2 regions of the Caldimonas thermodepolymerans genome follow, and region 2 is predicted to be linked to the other one. Evidence: predicted binding sites of a transcription regulator. Region 2 holds the regulator's gene; the other holds the start of a gene.
What was found. Region 2 encodes LexA, which represses DNA repair genes until DNA is damaged. Its sites were predicted from a motif close to ACTGTATNNNNATACAGT; they were not measured.
Positions count from the first base shown of each region.

Region 1: the regulator LexA is predicted to act here: its motif matches at 4,777-4,794, upstream of IS481_RS13855 (ATP-dependent helicase).

Region 1 is NZ_CP064338.1:2,941,229-2,948,840, forward strand. Features, by position in the region: gene IS481_RS13840 (acyl-CoA dehydrogenase) at 1-955, shown strand, start outside; gene IS481_RS13845 (CaiB/BaiF CoA transferase family protein) at 952-2,190, shown strand; gene IS481_RS13850 (DUF2798 domain-containing protein) at 2,221-2,493, opposite strand; gene IS481_RS13855 (ATP-dependent helicase) at 2,640-4,727, opposite strand; tRNA gene IS481_RS13860 (tRNA-Arg) at 5,086-5,162, opposite strand; gene IS481_RS13865 (heme biosynthesis HemY N-terminal domain-containing protein) at 5,203-6,450, opposite strand; gene IS481_RS13870 (uroporphyrinogen-III C-methyltransferase) at 6,464-7,558, opposite strand; gene IS481_RS13875 (uroporphyrinogen-III synthase) at 7,555-7,612, opposite strand, start outside.
Region 2 is NZ_CP064338.1:2,001,577-2,009,188, reverse strand. Features, by position in the region: gene IS481_RS09400 (hypothetical protein) at 1-696, opposite strand, end outside; gene IS481_RS09395 (helix-hairpin-helix domain-containing protein) at 898-1,380, opposite strand; gene lexA (transcriptional repressor LexA) at 1,385-2,059, opposite strand; gene IS481_RS09385 (asparaginase) at 2,168-3,112, shown strand; gene IS481_RS09380 (organic hydroperoxide resistance protein) at 3,135-3,560, opposite strand; gene IS481_RS09375 (MarR family winged helix-turn-helix transcriptional regulator) at 3,635-4,138, opposite strand; gene IS481_RS09370 (ABC-F family ATP-binding cassette domain-containing protein) at 4,216-6,165, opposite strand; gene prmB (50S ribosomal protein L3 N(5)-glutamine methyltransferase) at 6,162-7,037, opposite strand; gene dapE (succinyl-diaminopimelate desuccinylase) at 7,034-7,612, opposite strand, start outside.

The DNA of each region.
Region 1 (7,612 bases), 940 kb from region 2:
CCTCAACTACGTCAGCTACGGGCTGATCGCCCGCGAGGTCGAGCGGGTGGACTCCGGCTACCGCTCGATGATGAGCGTGCAGTCCTCGCTGGTGATGGTGCCGATCCACGAATTTGGCTCGGAGGACCAGAAGCGCAAGTACCTGCCCAAGCTGGCGCGCGGCGAATGGATCGGCTGCTTCGGCCTGACCGAGCCCAACCACGGCTCCGACCCCGGCAGCATGGAGACCCGCGCACGCCGCGTGGACGGCGGCTACCGGCTCTCGGGCAGCAAGATGTGGATCACCAACAGCCCGATCGCCGACGTGTTCGTGGTCTGGGCCAAGAACGACGAGGGCCGCATCCGCGGCTTCATCCTCGAGAAGGGCATGCCGGGGCTGTCGGCGCCGGCGATCCACGGCAAGGTAGGCCTGCGCACCTCGATCACCGGCGAGATCGTGATGGACGACGTGTTCGTGCCGGCCGAGCAGGAGCTGCCGCATGCCGAGGGCCTCAAGGGCCCGTTCACCTGCCTCAACAGCGCCCGCTACGGCATCGCCTGGGGCGCGCTGGGCGCGGCCGAGTTCTGCTGGCACGCCGCGCGCCAGTACACGCTGGACCGCAAGCAGTTCGGCCGGCCGCTGGCAGCCAACCAGCTGATCCAGAAGAAGCTGGCCGACATGCAGACCGAGATCGCCCTGGGCCTGCAGGGCTGCCTGCGGCTGGGCCGCATGAAGGACGAGGGCACGGCCGCGCCCGAGATCACCTCGATGATGAAGCGCAATTCCTGCGGCAAGGCGCTGGACATCGCCCGCATGGCGCGCGACATGCACGGCGGCAACGGCATCAGCGACGAGTACGGCGTGATCCGCCATGTCGTGAACCTGGAGGTGGTCAACACCTACGAAGGCACGCACGACATCCACGCACTGATCCTCGGCCGCGCGCAGACCGGCATCCAGGCCTTCAGCGCATGAGCGCCGACCCCGCACCCACCGCGCTGGGCCACCTGCGCGTGCTGGACCTCTCCCGCGTGCTGGCCGGCCCCTGGTGCGGACAGATCCTCGCGGACCTGGGCGCGCAGGTCATCAAGGTCGAGCGCCCCGACGAAGGCGACGACACGCGCCACTGGGGCCCGCCCTTCCTGAAGGACGCCGACGGGCGCGACACCGACGCCGCCACCTACTACACCTGCGCCAACCGCAACAAGCAGTCGGTCACGGTGGACCTCACCCGCCCGGAAGGCCAGGCCATCGTGCGCGAGCTGGCGTGCCGGAGCGACGTGCTGATCGAGAACTTCAGGGCCGGCGGGCTGGCGCGCTACGGGCTGGACTACGCGACGCTCAAGGAGCTCAACCCCCGCCTGATCTACTGCTCGATCACCGGGTTCGGCCAGGACGGCCCCTACGCGGGCCGCGCCGGCTACGACCTGCTGGTGCAGGCAGCCAGCGGCCTGATGAGCATCACCGGCCGCCCGGACGGGGAGCCCGGCGGCGGGCCGATGCGCGTCGGCGTGGCGGTGATCGACCTGTTCACCGGCGTCTATGCCGCCACCGCGATCCTCGCCGCGGTCGAGGCGCGCCACCGCACCGGGCGCGGCCAGTACATCGACATGGCACTGCTGGACGTCGGCATGGCGATGCTCGCCAACCAGGCGGCCGGCTACCTGCACACCGGTCGCGTGCCGCAGCGCCAGGGCAACACGCACCCGAGCATCGTGCCCTACCAGGACTTCCCGACCGCCGACGGCGCGATGCTGCTCGCGGTGGGCAACGACGGGCAGTTCGCGCGCTTCTGCGAGGCCGCCGGCGTGCCCGGGTGGAGCCGCGACCCGCGCTTTGCGACCAACGCCGAACGCGTGCGCCACCGCGCGGTGCTGGTGCCGATGATCGAGTCGATCACCCGCCAGCGCACCACGCGCGAGTGGGTCGAGCTGCTGGAGGACCGTGCCGTGCCTTGCGGCCCGATCAACGACATCGGCCAGGCCTTCGCCGACCCGCAGGTCCGCGCGCGCGGCCTGCGCGTCGAGCTGCCGCATCCCCGCTTCGGCCAGGTCGCCGGGGTCGCCAGCCCGCTGCGGCTGTCGGAAACGCCGCCCGTGGTACGCCACGCGCCGCCCGACCTGGGGCAGCACACCGAACAGGTGCTGTCGGAGGTATTGGGCTATGACGCCGCGCGCATCGCGGCGCTGAAGGCGCAAGGCATCGTGTGAGGGGTGCGCGGCGCAACGCCGCGCCGGCGGCTAGCCCGCGCGCACCAGCGCCGCCGTCGCGCGGCGCACGACGGGCAGCACCAGCAGCAGCACCGGGAACGCCACCACCCAGGACAGGCCCCAGGCCGTCATCCACTGCGAGACGAACTGCGGCGACAGCCCCACGCCCTTGAGCGTGCTGATGAACGAGACGATGCAGGTCATCAGCACCGAGAGCAGGAAGGCCGTCACCAGCGGCGCAAAGCGCGCCGGGAACTTGGGGATGCCGAAGGCGATGGTCGTGGTGCCATCCGGGTGGTTCATGGGAAGTCCTTGATCGATCCAGCAGCGACGGCGCGACGCCGGGCGCCGTCACGGGCACGGTGCGTCGCGGCGCGAACGAGCACGGATTTTCGGGGAAGCGGCCCTGCCCCGGTCGCGCCGCGGGATAGCCCCGGCCGTGCGCGCGCCTATCCCCACCGTCCGCGCAGGCGCGCGGCCAGGCCGACCGTCGCGCCGGACGGCGCGACCGCCTCCGGGGCCGCGGCCGCCGCCGGCTGGCGCCGCTCGAACAGCGGCTGCACCTGCGGCGGGATGAAGCGGGACAGCGACCCGTACACGTGCCGGTCCCCCTTGCCCTGACCGTGCACGTAGAAGCGCTGCGGCACGATCAGCTGCAGGTGCTGGCGGGCCCGCGTCATCGCCACGTACAGCAGGCGCCGCTCCTCCTCGACCAGCTCGGCCGAGCCGGTGGCCAGGTCCGACGGGATGCAGCCGTCGACCGCGTTGAGCAGGTAGACGGCCTGCCATTCCTGCCCCTTGGCCGAGTGGATGGTCGACAGGATCAGGTAGTCCTCGTCGAGCAGCGGCGGCCCGGCCTCGGCGCTGGTGGCCTCGGGCGGGTCCAGCGCCAGCTCGGCCAGGAACTGCTCGCGCGAGCGGTAGCCCTCGGCGATGCGCGCCAGCTGGGCCAGGTCGGCCGCGCGCACCGGCGCATCGTCGTGCAGCCGCTCCAGGTGCGGCTGGTACCACTGCTGCACGCGGCGCAGGTCGTCGGGCCAGCCGGCCTCGCCCTGCCGCAGTGCGGCATAGAGCGTGCGCAACGCCTGCCAGTCGTCGCGCGCCGCGGCCGGCACCTCGAAGGCGAGCAGGGCCGCGGCCGGGTCGGCGGCCTGCTCCAGCGCGTCGAGCAGGCGCCGCGCCGTCGCCGGGCCGATGCCGGGGACCAGCTGCGCGACGCGGAAGCCGGCCAGGCGGTTGCGCGGGTTCTCGACCCAGCGCAGCACCGCGAGCACGTCCTTGATGTGCGAGGCCTCCAGGAACTTCAGCCCGCCGAACTTGACGAACGGGATGTTGCGCCGCGCCAGCTCCAGCTCGAGCGCCGCGCTGTGGTGCGCCGCGCGGAACAGCACCGCCTGCGACCGCAGCCTGAGCCCCTGCTCGCGCAGGCGCAGTACCTCGTCGGCCACCCAGCGCGCCTGCGCGGCGTCGTCCAGCACCGTGACCAGCGCCGGGCGCTCGGACGAGGTGCGGTCGGTCCACAGCTGCTTGGCGTGGCGCTCGGCCGCCAGCGCGATCACCGCGTTGGACGCATCGAGGATGGGCTGCGTGGAGCGGTAGTTGCGCTCCAGCGTGACGACCCGCACCTCGCGTCCGAACTGGCGCGGGAAGTCCAGGATGTTGCGCACCTCGGCAGCGCGGAACGAGTAGATCGACTGCGCATCGTCGCCCACCACGGTGAGCCCCTGCCCGTCGGGCTTCATCGCCTGCAGGATGGCCGCCTGCAGGCGGTTGGTGTCCTGGTACTCGTCCACCAGCACGTGGTCGAAGCGCGCGCCCAGCTCGCGCGCCAGCTCGGGCACGGACACCATCTCGGCCCAGTACAGCAGCAGGTCGTCGTAGTCGAGCACGTGCTGCTGCTGCTTGGCGCGCACGTAGGCGCCGAACAGCCGCACCAGCTCGTCCTCCCAGGCCTGGCACCACGGGTAGTGCCACTGCAGCACCTCGGCCAGCGGCGCCTGGCTGTTGACCACGCGCGAGTAGATCGACAGGCACGTGCCCTTGAGCGGGAAACGGTGCTTCGTGCGCGCCAGCCCGAGCTCCTCGCGCACCCAGCCCATCAGGTCCTCGGCATCGGCCCGGTCGTGGATCGTGAAGTCCTCGGGCAGGCCGATGCGCGGCGCATAGGCGCGCAGCAGCCGCGCGCCCACGCTGTGGAAGGTGCCCGACCACGGCAGCGCGGGCGGCCGCGCCTCGCCCGCCAGCCCCAGCGCCTGCTGCAGCACGCGGCCGACGCGGCGCTCCATCTCCTGCGCCGCACGGCGCGAGAAGGTCAGCAGCAGCAGGCGCTGCGGATCGGCGCCGGCCAGCACCAGCCGCGCCACGCGCGCGGCCAGCGTCATCGTCTTGCCAGACCCGGCCCCGGCGATCACCAGCAGCGGCGCGCAGCCCGGCCCGTCGGCGATGCCGTGCTCGACGGCATCGCGCTGCTGCGCGTTCAGCGCCGCAAAGGGGTCCGGGGCCTGAAGGGGAGGAACTTCGAGGAGGGTCGTGGTCATGCGATCGGCAACCGCCTGCCGCAACGGTGGACGGGCAAGCGCACCCTGGACTGTATATCCATCCAGGCGGCCGCGCAGCCCGGCGGAGCGGCCACGCGCGAACGCATCACTCGTGGCCGAGGGCGACCCGGTGGCCGTGCGCCTGCTGCTGCAGCACGGGGCCGCGACACCCGCCGCATCGATGCCGAAGGCCGCACGCCGCTGGACCGGGCACGCCGGCGCCATGCAGCCCGGCCGCTGCCTCACCGGCAGGACATGGTCCGGCTGCTGCAAGCGCTGACAGCGCCGACGGGAAACGGCAACCGCCCGGGCGACGGGAAAAGAAAAAGGGCCACGCGTTGCGTGGCCCTTTCGTGTTTGGCGCGGCTGGCAGGATTCGAACCCACGACCCCTTGGTTCGTAGCCAAGTACTCTATCCAACTGAGCTACAGCCGCGAAGAACGAAAGTATAGCACGACAATTTTTTCGTTGTCTACTACTCGATGCGTGCCGCGTGTCGATAGCACGCCTGGGCGCGATCGAGGTCGCCGTCGCGCTCGGCCAGTTCGGCCAGTTGCCGCCAGGCGGCGCGGCGCGACGCGGGGGCCAGCTGTTCGTGGCCGGCGCAGCGTTCGAGCAGCTGGCGAGCCTTGCCCCACAGCTGCAGTTCCGCAAGCGCGCTGCCCAGCGCATGGGCCAGCGCCGGGTCGCCCGGGTCGGCCGCGACGGCCGCTTCCAGGCGCGGCAGCCAGTCGGCGCCGACGCCGCTGACGCTGGCGACGAACGCGCGGCTCAGTTCGGCGCGCTCGTCGGCGCCGAAGGTGGCGATCTGCTCCCAGTAGGGGCGCAACCAGGCGCGCGCCTCCTCGAAGCCGCCCATGCGCGCCATCAGCGTGGCCGCGCGCGCAACGACGTATACGTCGCGCCGGTCGGTGGCATCGAGCTGCTGCCAGACACGGCGCAGCTGGTCGGCATCGCGTGCGGTCTCGAGCGCGTCGATCGCCAGCGAGCGCAGCAGACCGGTGGCGGCCGAGGGCGAGAAGCCCTGGTGCTTGGCCAGCAGCCGCGCGGTGCGCAGCGCCTCGAGCGGCCGCTGGGCATAGCGGGCGGCCTGCAGCTTGAGCCGCAGCGCCTGGGTGCGGCGCGCGACGCCGGGCGAGAGCCCGGCGATCAGCTCCAGCGCACGGTCGGCATCGCGGTCGTCCAGTGCCCATTCGGCGGCCATCAGGCGCGCGCCCTCCTCGGCGGCCCGGGTGCTGCCGCCCGGGCGCACCGCTGCTAGCGCCCGGGACAGGTGCTCCTCGCGGCGCGCGCGATCCTGCAGGCGGTGCATGCTGCCCGCGGCCAGCAGGTGCGCCAGCATCGTGAATTCGGCGTCCTCGCGCAGCTCGGGCGTGTCCTGCTGGATCGTCAGCGCGCGTTCGGCCGCCTTGTGCGCGCGGGTGTAGCGCGCGCCGAAGAACAACGCCAGCGACTCACGCAGCGCCTGCTGGGCCGAGCGCTCGCGCTTGGCAAGGCGCCATTCGCGCGCGCGGCGCGGCAGCCCGATCAGCGCGTTGATGCCGCGCACCGCGACATACGCGACCGCGATGGTGAGCACCAGCGCCAGCACGAAGAAGTTGAGCGAGACATCGACCCGCCACGGGGCCCAGAAGACGGTGACCAGCCCGTCGTTCGCCCCGAGCACGGCCGCGGCCACGACGGCCGCGACGAACAACAGGATCAGCCAGACGATCGCGCGCATCGCTTGCGGCTCCTCAACGCGCGGCGGACACGGCCGCCAGCGCCGCGAAGGTGTCGTCCGGCCGCGGCACCGCCGTCTGGCGCGCCTGCGCGGCCACCTGGCCCAGCAGCTCGCGCACCGTGCCGACGCGGCGCGACTGTCCGTCGAAGTAGCGCTCGAGCGTCTGGCCCGCGGCGTCCAGGTCGGCCTGCACGGTGTCGAACTGGCGGCCCAGCAGCGCCAGCCGCGCGTTCAGCAGCCGCAGCTTGAGGTTCTCGCGCAGGAAGAAGGCCTGCTCGGGCGCGACCAGCATCGCCTCGGGCCGGTCCACGCGCGTGACGCGGATCAGCGAGCGCACCTCGGCCCAGGCGCGCTGGCCGGCCTGGCGCCACCAGTCGGCGCTCGACGCCGGCGCCGGCGCGGCCGGCTGCGCCTCGGCGGCACCCGCCTGCGGAACGGCCTCGGCCGGGTTGGACAGCAACGGCAGCTCGTCGATCAGGCGCACCGCCTCGTCGATCCGGATCACCAGCCCGGACACGTCCACCAGGCCGGCCGCGCTGACGCGCTCCAGGTCGCGGGCGATCGCGCGGCGCACGCCTTCCAGGCGCGGCTGGTTGGCGCGCTGCAGGCGTTCGTCGGCCGAGCGCAACGCAGCCACCAGCGGCTCGGCGCTGCCGGTGATCGTGACCTGCTGCAACGCCACGCGCAGGCTGGCCTCGACGTCGCCCAGCAGGTTCTCCTCGCGCGAGCGCGACAGCGACTGCATCAGCTCTTCCAGCTGCGTGCGCTGCACGGCCACCTCCGACAACCGGGCCTCGAGCAGCGCGACCTTGGCGCTCGCGTCGCGCGAGACGTCCTGCGCCTCGCGCGCCAGCGTACGGGCCTCGGTGGCCTGCTCGTGGCTGTCCTGCTGGCGGCGCACCAGGTCCTGCTCCAGCACCTGCAGGTGCTGGCGGGTCTGATAGGCCAGCACCAGGCTGCCGGCGGCCAGCGCGAGCAGCACGATCATCGCCACCCACACCGGGCCGCGCGCCGGTGGCGAGGCGGGCCGCGGGGGCTCCGCGGGCGGCACGGGGCTGGCGGGCGGAGGCGCTTCGTTCGTGTTGGTGGTTGTGGTGGTATCGCTCACGGTGCGGACGATTGTATAGAGCGCCTGATGGTGGCCTGGACCGCGGCCAGCGCC
Region 2 (7,612 bases):
CCGCACCTCCCATTGGCCGCCCTTGCCGGCGATCAGGCACAGGCGCAGGTCGGCCTCGCTGTCGTCCCAGTTCGCGACCCACGGACGCACGACGAAGACCAGGGTGCGGCGCCGGCGCGCGGCGCGCTTGAGTGCACGCAGCTGCGTCATGCCCATCTCCGGCAGCCACACCACGAGCACGCCTTCCGATCCTTGTTGCAGCCAGTGCAGCGCGTCCTGCAGCACGGAGGCCGTCGGCGTACCGGTGGCAGCGTCGCCGGGTTCGGCGTCGCCCCAGGCCGGCAGGCCCGTCGATTCGAAACCGCCGATCGCGGCCAGGCCCACGCCACCCACGGGTGCGCCGATGGCGCCGAAGCGCTGCTGGCGCGCCGCTGCACCGGCCAGCGCGGGGGCGAGCAGGGCGAACTCGGGGTGGCCGGGCCGCGGGGCCAGCACCTCCACGAGGCCGTGGCACGGCCAGCCGCCACCGGGCAGGGCGGCATCGAGCATCGGAAAGCCGCTGGTCCAGGTGCTGGGCGCCGGCCCGGCCGGCTCCAGCCACGCCAGCGCCTGGCTCCAGCGCTTCCACCATGGCGAGCCGGCCGTCGGCGCGGCATCGTTGGCAGCATCGCGCGCGGCAGGGTCCCGGGCCGCCAGGCAGGTGGCAGGCGCCGGGCGCCAGGGGCGGTGCGGGAGTGCCGCCGGCCGGAACGACATCACCGGGGGAAGTCGAAACGCGTCGTGTTCAGGTGCACAGGGTGCATGGGCCATGTCCGTCTCCGAAAATCAAAACACCACCATGACGTTCGGCAGGATTGGTCGATGACAGGGCCTGTGCCCTGACGACTGCCCCGCGGGGATGCATGGGCGGCTGCCCATGAACGCCCGCCACCCACAGGGCAGCTGGAAAAAGTGCGCCTAGCCGCGGCCGGTCCCGCCGTTGCGCGGCGTGCCGTCCGGACCGCCCGGGGCCAATGCTTCCCCCTGGGCCTGCCCGTAGAGCAGCTTGCGCTGCGCGGTGTAGTGCCACCACGGCGCGGCCGGCGCGCCGCGCATGAAGTCCACCGCAGCCATGAAGCTGTCCAGTACGCACGGGTCGTGGCGAACGCCGGTGCGCGCGCACAGCTCCTGGTAGAGCACGAAGGCGTCGCGGCCGATCAGGTCGCGCGGGGTCTCGATGCCGATCAATCGCAGGCCCTGCGCCAGCGCCGGGCCGATGTTGGGCAGCGACTCGAGCGCCGCGTCGTCTGCCAGGCATGCACTGCGGTGCCGCGCCTTGGCCGGCTTGCCGCCCGAGCGCGTCGGGGTGGCCGGTCCTTGCGACGTGGTGCGCAGGGACGGTCCCCGGGAGGGCGCAGCGGACAGGACGGTGGCCGGCAGGGCCGCGGCGAGGTGCTTCATGGCGTCACATCAGCAGCGAGTTGCGGATCAGCCCGACGGCAATGCCTTCGAGCTCGAAATCCTGGCCGGGCTCGACGACGATGGTCTTGTAGTCGGGGTTCTCGGCGACCAGTTCGATGCTGCCGCGGCTGCGGCGGAAGCGCTTGACGGTGACCTCCTCGCCCAGCCGGGCGACGACGATCTGGCCGTTGCGGGCTTCCTTGGCACGCTGCACCGCGAGCAGGTCGCCGTCGAGGATGCCGGCGTCGCGCATGCTCATGCCGCGCACGCGCAGCAGGTAGTCGGGGCGGCTCGCGAACAGGCCGGCCTCGACGTGGTAGGTCTGGTCGATGTGTTCCTGGGCCAGGATGGGGCTGCCGGCCGCGACCCGGCCGACCAGCGGCAGGGCCAGCTGCGCCAGCCCGGGCAGGGGCAGGCTGAACTGCCGGCTGCGCGATTCGTTGAGCGAGCGCAGTGTGTCAGACTTGAGCCGGATGCCGCGCGACGTGCCGCCGACCAGCTCGATCACGCCCTTGCGCGCCAGGGCCTGCAGGTGCTCCTCCGCCGCGTTGGCCGAACGGAAGCCGAGCTCGGCGGCGATCTCTGCCCGCGTCGGCGGGGCGCCGGTGCGCTCGATGGCACTCTTGATCAGGTCCAGCACCTGTTGCTGGCGGGCGGTGAGTTTGGGTTGATGGTCCACGGACACCTCGCGAAGTGACGGCCTGCCGGCACGGACCAGGCGACTGGCCTTGATCCCGGATACTGTGCAGGCATCCAGTAACTGTATTTTTATCCAGTTTTCCGAGAAATGCAAAGCAACGAGCACGGCCCCATCGTCATCCTGGGCACCGGCGGCACGATCGCCGGCACCGCGGCCGACCCGCATGACAACGTCGGCTACCGCGCGGCGCAGCTGGGCGTGGCCGACCTGGTCGCGGCGGTGCCGGCGCTGGCCCGCTGGCCGCTGGAGACCGAGCAGGTGGCCCAGCTCGACAGCAAGGACATGGACTTCGGGGTGTGGCAGTTGCTGGCGCAGCGCGTGGCGCACCACTTGGCGCGTCCCGAAGTGCGCGGCGTCGTGGTCACGCACGGCACCGACACGCTGGAGGAGACGGCGTATTTCCTGCACCGCCTGCTGGCGCCGGCCAAGCCGGTGGTGATGGTCGCGGCGATGCGTCCGGCCAGCGCCTTGCGGCCGGACGGCCCGCAGAACCTGCTGGATGCGGTGACGGTGGCGGCAACGCCCGGGGCCCGGGGGGTGCTCGCGGTGCTGGCCGGGCAGGTGCACAGCGGGCTGGAGGTGCGCAAGGCCCACACCTACCGGCTCGATGCGTTCGGCTCCGGCGATGCCGGCCCGCTGGGCTACGTGGAGGAAGGACGGCTGCGCCAGCTGCGCGACTGGCCGCAGGGCGAGCCGCTCGGGCTGGCATGCCTGCCGGCGTCGCCCGCCGGCTGGCCCTGGGTGGAGATCGTCAGCAGCCACGCCGGCGCGGATGGCCGCTGGGCCGCGGCCCTGGCCGGGCTGCCGGTGCAGGGGCTGGTGGTGGTCGGCACCGGCAACGGCACGGTGCACGAACGGCTGGAGGCCGAGCTGGTGCGGGCGCAGGCACGCGGGGTGCGCGTGCTGCGCTGCTCGCGCTGCGCCGAGGGGGTGGTGGTGCCGACGGGCCGGCAGGCGCTGCCGTCGGCCGGGGCGCTGACCCCGTGGAAGGCCCGCGTGGAGCTGATGCTGCAGCTGATGGCGGCCGGCTGAGCCGCCACCCGCGCAACGCGCCTCAGAGCACGTCGAGCGTCACGTCGATGTTGCCGCGCGTGGCGTTCGAATACGGGCAGACCTTGTGCGCCGCCTCGACCAGCGCCTGCGCGTCGCCGCGCTCCCAGCCGGGCAGCGACACGCCCAGCTTCACCTGCAGCCCGAACCCGCCCGGGATCGGGCCGATGCCGACGGTGCCGGTCACCGAGGCGTCAGCCGGCAGGGGCTTCTTCTGCTGCGAGGCGACGAACTTCATCGCGCTCAGGAAGCAGGCCGAATAGCCGGCCGCGAACAGCTGCTCCGGGTTGGTCGCCGCGCCGCCGGGGCCGCCCAGCTCCTTCGGGGTGGCCAGCTTGACGTCGAGCACGCCATCGGACGAGACGGCGCGTCCGTCTCGGCCGCCGGTTGCGGTGGCCTGGACCTGGTAGAGGACTTTGTCGAGTGCCATGAGCTTCTCCTGAGGCGAGGTGGGTGGAGGGGACGGGTCTGCCCGGGTCAGAGAAAGCATCGTTCCTGCCCGGCTCAGGCGGCGCGCGCTTCGTCGCGGGCCGCTGATTCGACGAGCTGGGGGGAGAGCCGGCGTCGCAGCGCGTGCAGGCGCTGGCGCAGGTCGGCAAGTTCTTCCATGGAGCACCGGGTGGCGCAGCCGATCGCCCTGGGCACGGCGATCGCCCGGGCCCGCAGGGCGCGGCCCTCTGGCGTCAGCGAGACCACCACGCGCCGTTCGTCGTCCTTGGCCCGCGCGCGCACCAGCCAGCCGGCGGCTTCCATGCGCTTGAGCAGCGGGGTGAGCGTGCCCGAGTCGAGGAACAGCCGCTCGCCGAGGGCGCCGACGCTCAGGCCATCCTGCTCCCACAGCACCAGCATCACCAGGTACTGCGGGTAGGTCAGCCCCAGCCGGTCGAGCAGGGGCTTGTACAGCTTGGTCATGGCCAGCGAGGTGGCGTACAGCGCGAAGCACAGCTGGTGGTCGAGCTGCAGCAGCGCGTCGTCGGACGAGATCGGGGCAGGCTTGCGGGATATCATGGCAGGAATGGTAGAGACCGATTTAATTGCGCACAATTTAATTGGCGGCAACCATGCCACGGGTGCGGTCATGGGGGTCAGGCGCTCAGCCGCTCGATGTCTTCGGACAGCTCGAGCCAGCGCAGCTCCAGCGCCTCGGTCTCGTCGGCGATGGCCTTGAGGCGCCGGCCGTGCCCGGCCACCTGGGCCGGGTCGAGGTGGCCGCTGGCGAAGGCGGCCTCGATCGCGGCCTTCTCCTCGGCCAGCGCGGCGAGGCGGGCGTCGACCTGCGCCAGCTCCTTCTTCAGCGGGCGCAGCTGTTCGGCCAGGCGCTGGCGCTCCTGGGCCTGGGCCTTGCGCTCCTCGCGCCGGTTGGCCGCGGGCGGGGCAGCCCCGGGCCGCGACGTCGGGGAGGCGGCGTCCGCCGGGGCCGCCGCCTCGCGCTGCAGGCGCGCCTGCTCGAGCAGCCAGCGCTGGTAGTCGTCCAGGTCGCCGTCGAAGGGCTGCACCGTGCCGCCGGCGACCAGCCAGAACTCGTCGCACACCTCGCGCAGCAGCGCGCGGTCGTGGCTGACCAGCATCACCGTGCCCTCGAAGCCGTTGAGCGCCATGCTGAGCGCCTCGCGGGTGGTCAGGTCCAGATGGTTGGTCGGCTCGTCGAGCAGCAGCAGGTTGGGGCGCTGCCACACCAGCATGGCCAGCACGAGGCGCGCCTTCTCGCCGCCGCTCATGGTGCCGGTGGCCTGGGACACCATGTCGCCGGTGAAGCGGAAGCGGCCGAGGAAGTCGCGCAGTTCCTGCTCGCGCGCCTGCGGGCTGACCTCGCGGGCCAGCCGCACCATGTGCTGCAGCGGCGATTCGTCCGGGCGCAGCACGTCCATCTCCTGCTGCGCGAAGTAGCCGATCGCCAGGCCCTTGCCCTCGGTGATCTGCCCGCCCAGCGGCGGCAGCACGCGGGCGACGGTCTTGACCAGCGTGGACTTGCCCTGGCCGTTGGCGCCCAGGATGCCGATGCGCTGGCCGGCCAGCACGGTGCGGCGCACGTCGCGCACGATCACGGTCGGGCTGCCGTCGGCGCCGGTGTAGCCGCACGCCACGTCCTTGAGCGCCAGCATGGGGTTGGGCAGGCTCTCGGGCTCGCGGAACTCGAAGCTGAAGTCGGCGCTGGTCAGCACCGGCGCGAGCTTTTCCATCCGCTCCAGCGCCTTGACGCGGCTTTGCGCCTGCCGGGCCTTGGTTGCCTTGGCCTTGAAGCGGTCGATGAAGCGCTGCAGCTGGGCGATCTTCTCCTGCTGGCGCTCGTAGGCCGCCTGCTGCTGCTGCAGGCGCTCGGCGCGCATCGCCTCGAAGGCGGTGTAGTTGCCGGTGTAGCGGGTCAGGCGCGCGTCCTCGAGGTGCAGCGTCACGCGCGTGATCGCGTCGAGGAACTCGCGGTCGTGGCTGATCACCAGCATCATGCCCTCGAAGCGCTTGAGCCAGCTCTCCAGCCAGACCAGGGCGTCGAGGTCCAGGTGGTTGGTCGGTTCGTCGAGCAGCAGCAGGTCGGCCGGGCACATCAGCGCGCGCGCCAGCTGCAGCCGCATGCGCCAGCCGCCCGAGAAGCTGTTGACCGGACGCTCGAGCTGCCCGGACTTGAAGCCCAGGCCCATCAACAGCGCCTGGGCGCGGGCACGCGCGTCGAAGCCGCCGGCGTCCTGGATGCGCTGGTGCGCCTCGGCGATCGCGGTGCCGTCGCCGCGTGCCTCGGCCTCGGCCAGCGCGGCCTGCGCTTCCATCAGCGGGGTGTCGCCGGCCAGCACGAAGTCGGTCGCGCTGTCCTCGGTGTCGGGCATGGACTGCACGACCTCGGCAATGCGCCAGCGCGGCGGCAGCTCCACGTCGCCGGCGTCGGGGTGCAGGGCGCCGGTCAGCAGCGCGAACAGCGAGGACTTGCCGGCGCCGTTGCGTCCCACCAGGCCGACCTTCTCGCCCGGATGCAGCGTGACGTTGGCGCCCTCGAGCACGACCTTGGTGCCGCGGCGCAGCGTGACGTTCTTCAGCACGATCATGGCCGCGAGGCCTCCAGCAGCGCGGCGCGGGTCACCAGCAGCACCTGGTCGGTGCCGGCGCTGGTGTCCAGCCAGACCACCTCGAGCCGCGGGAAGGCGGCCTCGAAGTGCTCGCGCTCGTTGCCGATCTCGAGCACCAGCACCGCGTCCTCGCTCATGTGCTGCGGCGCCTCGCGCAGCAGGCGGCGCACCAGGTCCATGCCGTCCTCGCCGCCGGCCAGCGCCAGCGCCGGTTCGGCCCGGTACTCGGGCGGCAGCGCCGCCATCGAGCGCGCGTTGACGTAGGGCGGGTTGCACAGGATCAGGTCGTACGGGCCGGCCACCTGCGACAGCAGGTCGCTGCGCAGCAGGCGGATGCGCGCGCCGAGCTGGTGGCGCTCGACGTTGATGTGGGCCACGGCGAGCGCGTCCCCGGAGATGTCGGCGGCGTCCACTTCGACCTCGGGGTAGGCCAGCGCGGCCAGCACGGCAAGGCTGCCGTTGCCGGTGCACAGGTCCAGCACGCGGCGGGTGCGGTCGGACAGCCAGGGGTCGATGGTGCCGTCGGCCAACAGCTCGGCGATGAAGGAGCGCGGCACGATGGCGCGCTCGTCGACATAGAACGACACGCCCTGCAGCCAGGCTTCGCGGGTCAGGTAGGCGGCCGGCTTGCGGGTGGCGATGCGTTGCTCGACCAGCTCCTGCGCGCGCCGTTCCTGCTCTGGGGCGAGCGGCTGCCCGGCCACGTCGTCCAGGCCGTCCAGCGGGTGGCCGAGCGCCCACAGCACCAGCCAGGCAGCCTCGTCCCCGGCGTTGTCGGTGCCGTGTCCAAACGAAACGCCCGCCTCTTCGAGGCGGGCGCTGCAGCGCTCGATGAGTTCGATGACGGTCATGTCGCGATCAGACGCTCGAGCGTCTTGCGGTAGATGTTCTTGAGCGGCTCGATGAAGGCCACGTCCACGTGCTCGTCGATCTTGTGGATGGTGGCATTGGGCGGGCCGAACTCGATCACCTGCGGGCAGATGCGCGCGATGAAGCGGCCATCCGAGGTGCCGCCGGTGGTCGACAGTTCAGGCGTCACCTGCATCTCGCTTTCGATCGCCGCCACCAGCGCCTGGCTCAGTTCGCCGGGCGGGGTCAGGAAGGGCAGGCCGCCCAGCGTCCATTGCAGCTCGTAGTCCAGGCCGTGGCGGTCCAGCACCTCGTGCACGCGCTGCTGCAGCGCCTCCGGGGTCGACTCCGTGCAGTAGCGGAAGTTGAAGTCGACCACCAGCTCGCCCGGGATCACGTTGGTCGCGCCGGTGCCGGCGTGGATGTTGGAGATCTGCCAGGAGGTCGGCGGGAAGAACTCGTTGCCGCGGTCCCATTCGATCGTGGTCAGCTCGGCCAGTGCCGGCGCGGCCAGGTGGACCGGGTTGCGCGCCAGCTGCGGGTAGGCGATGTGGCCCTGCACGCCCTTGACCACCAG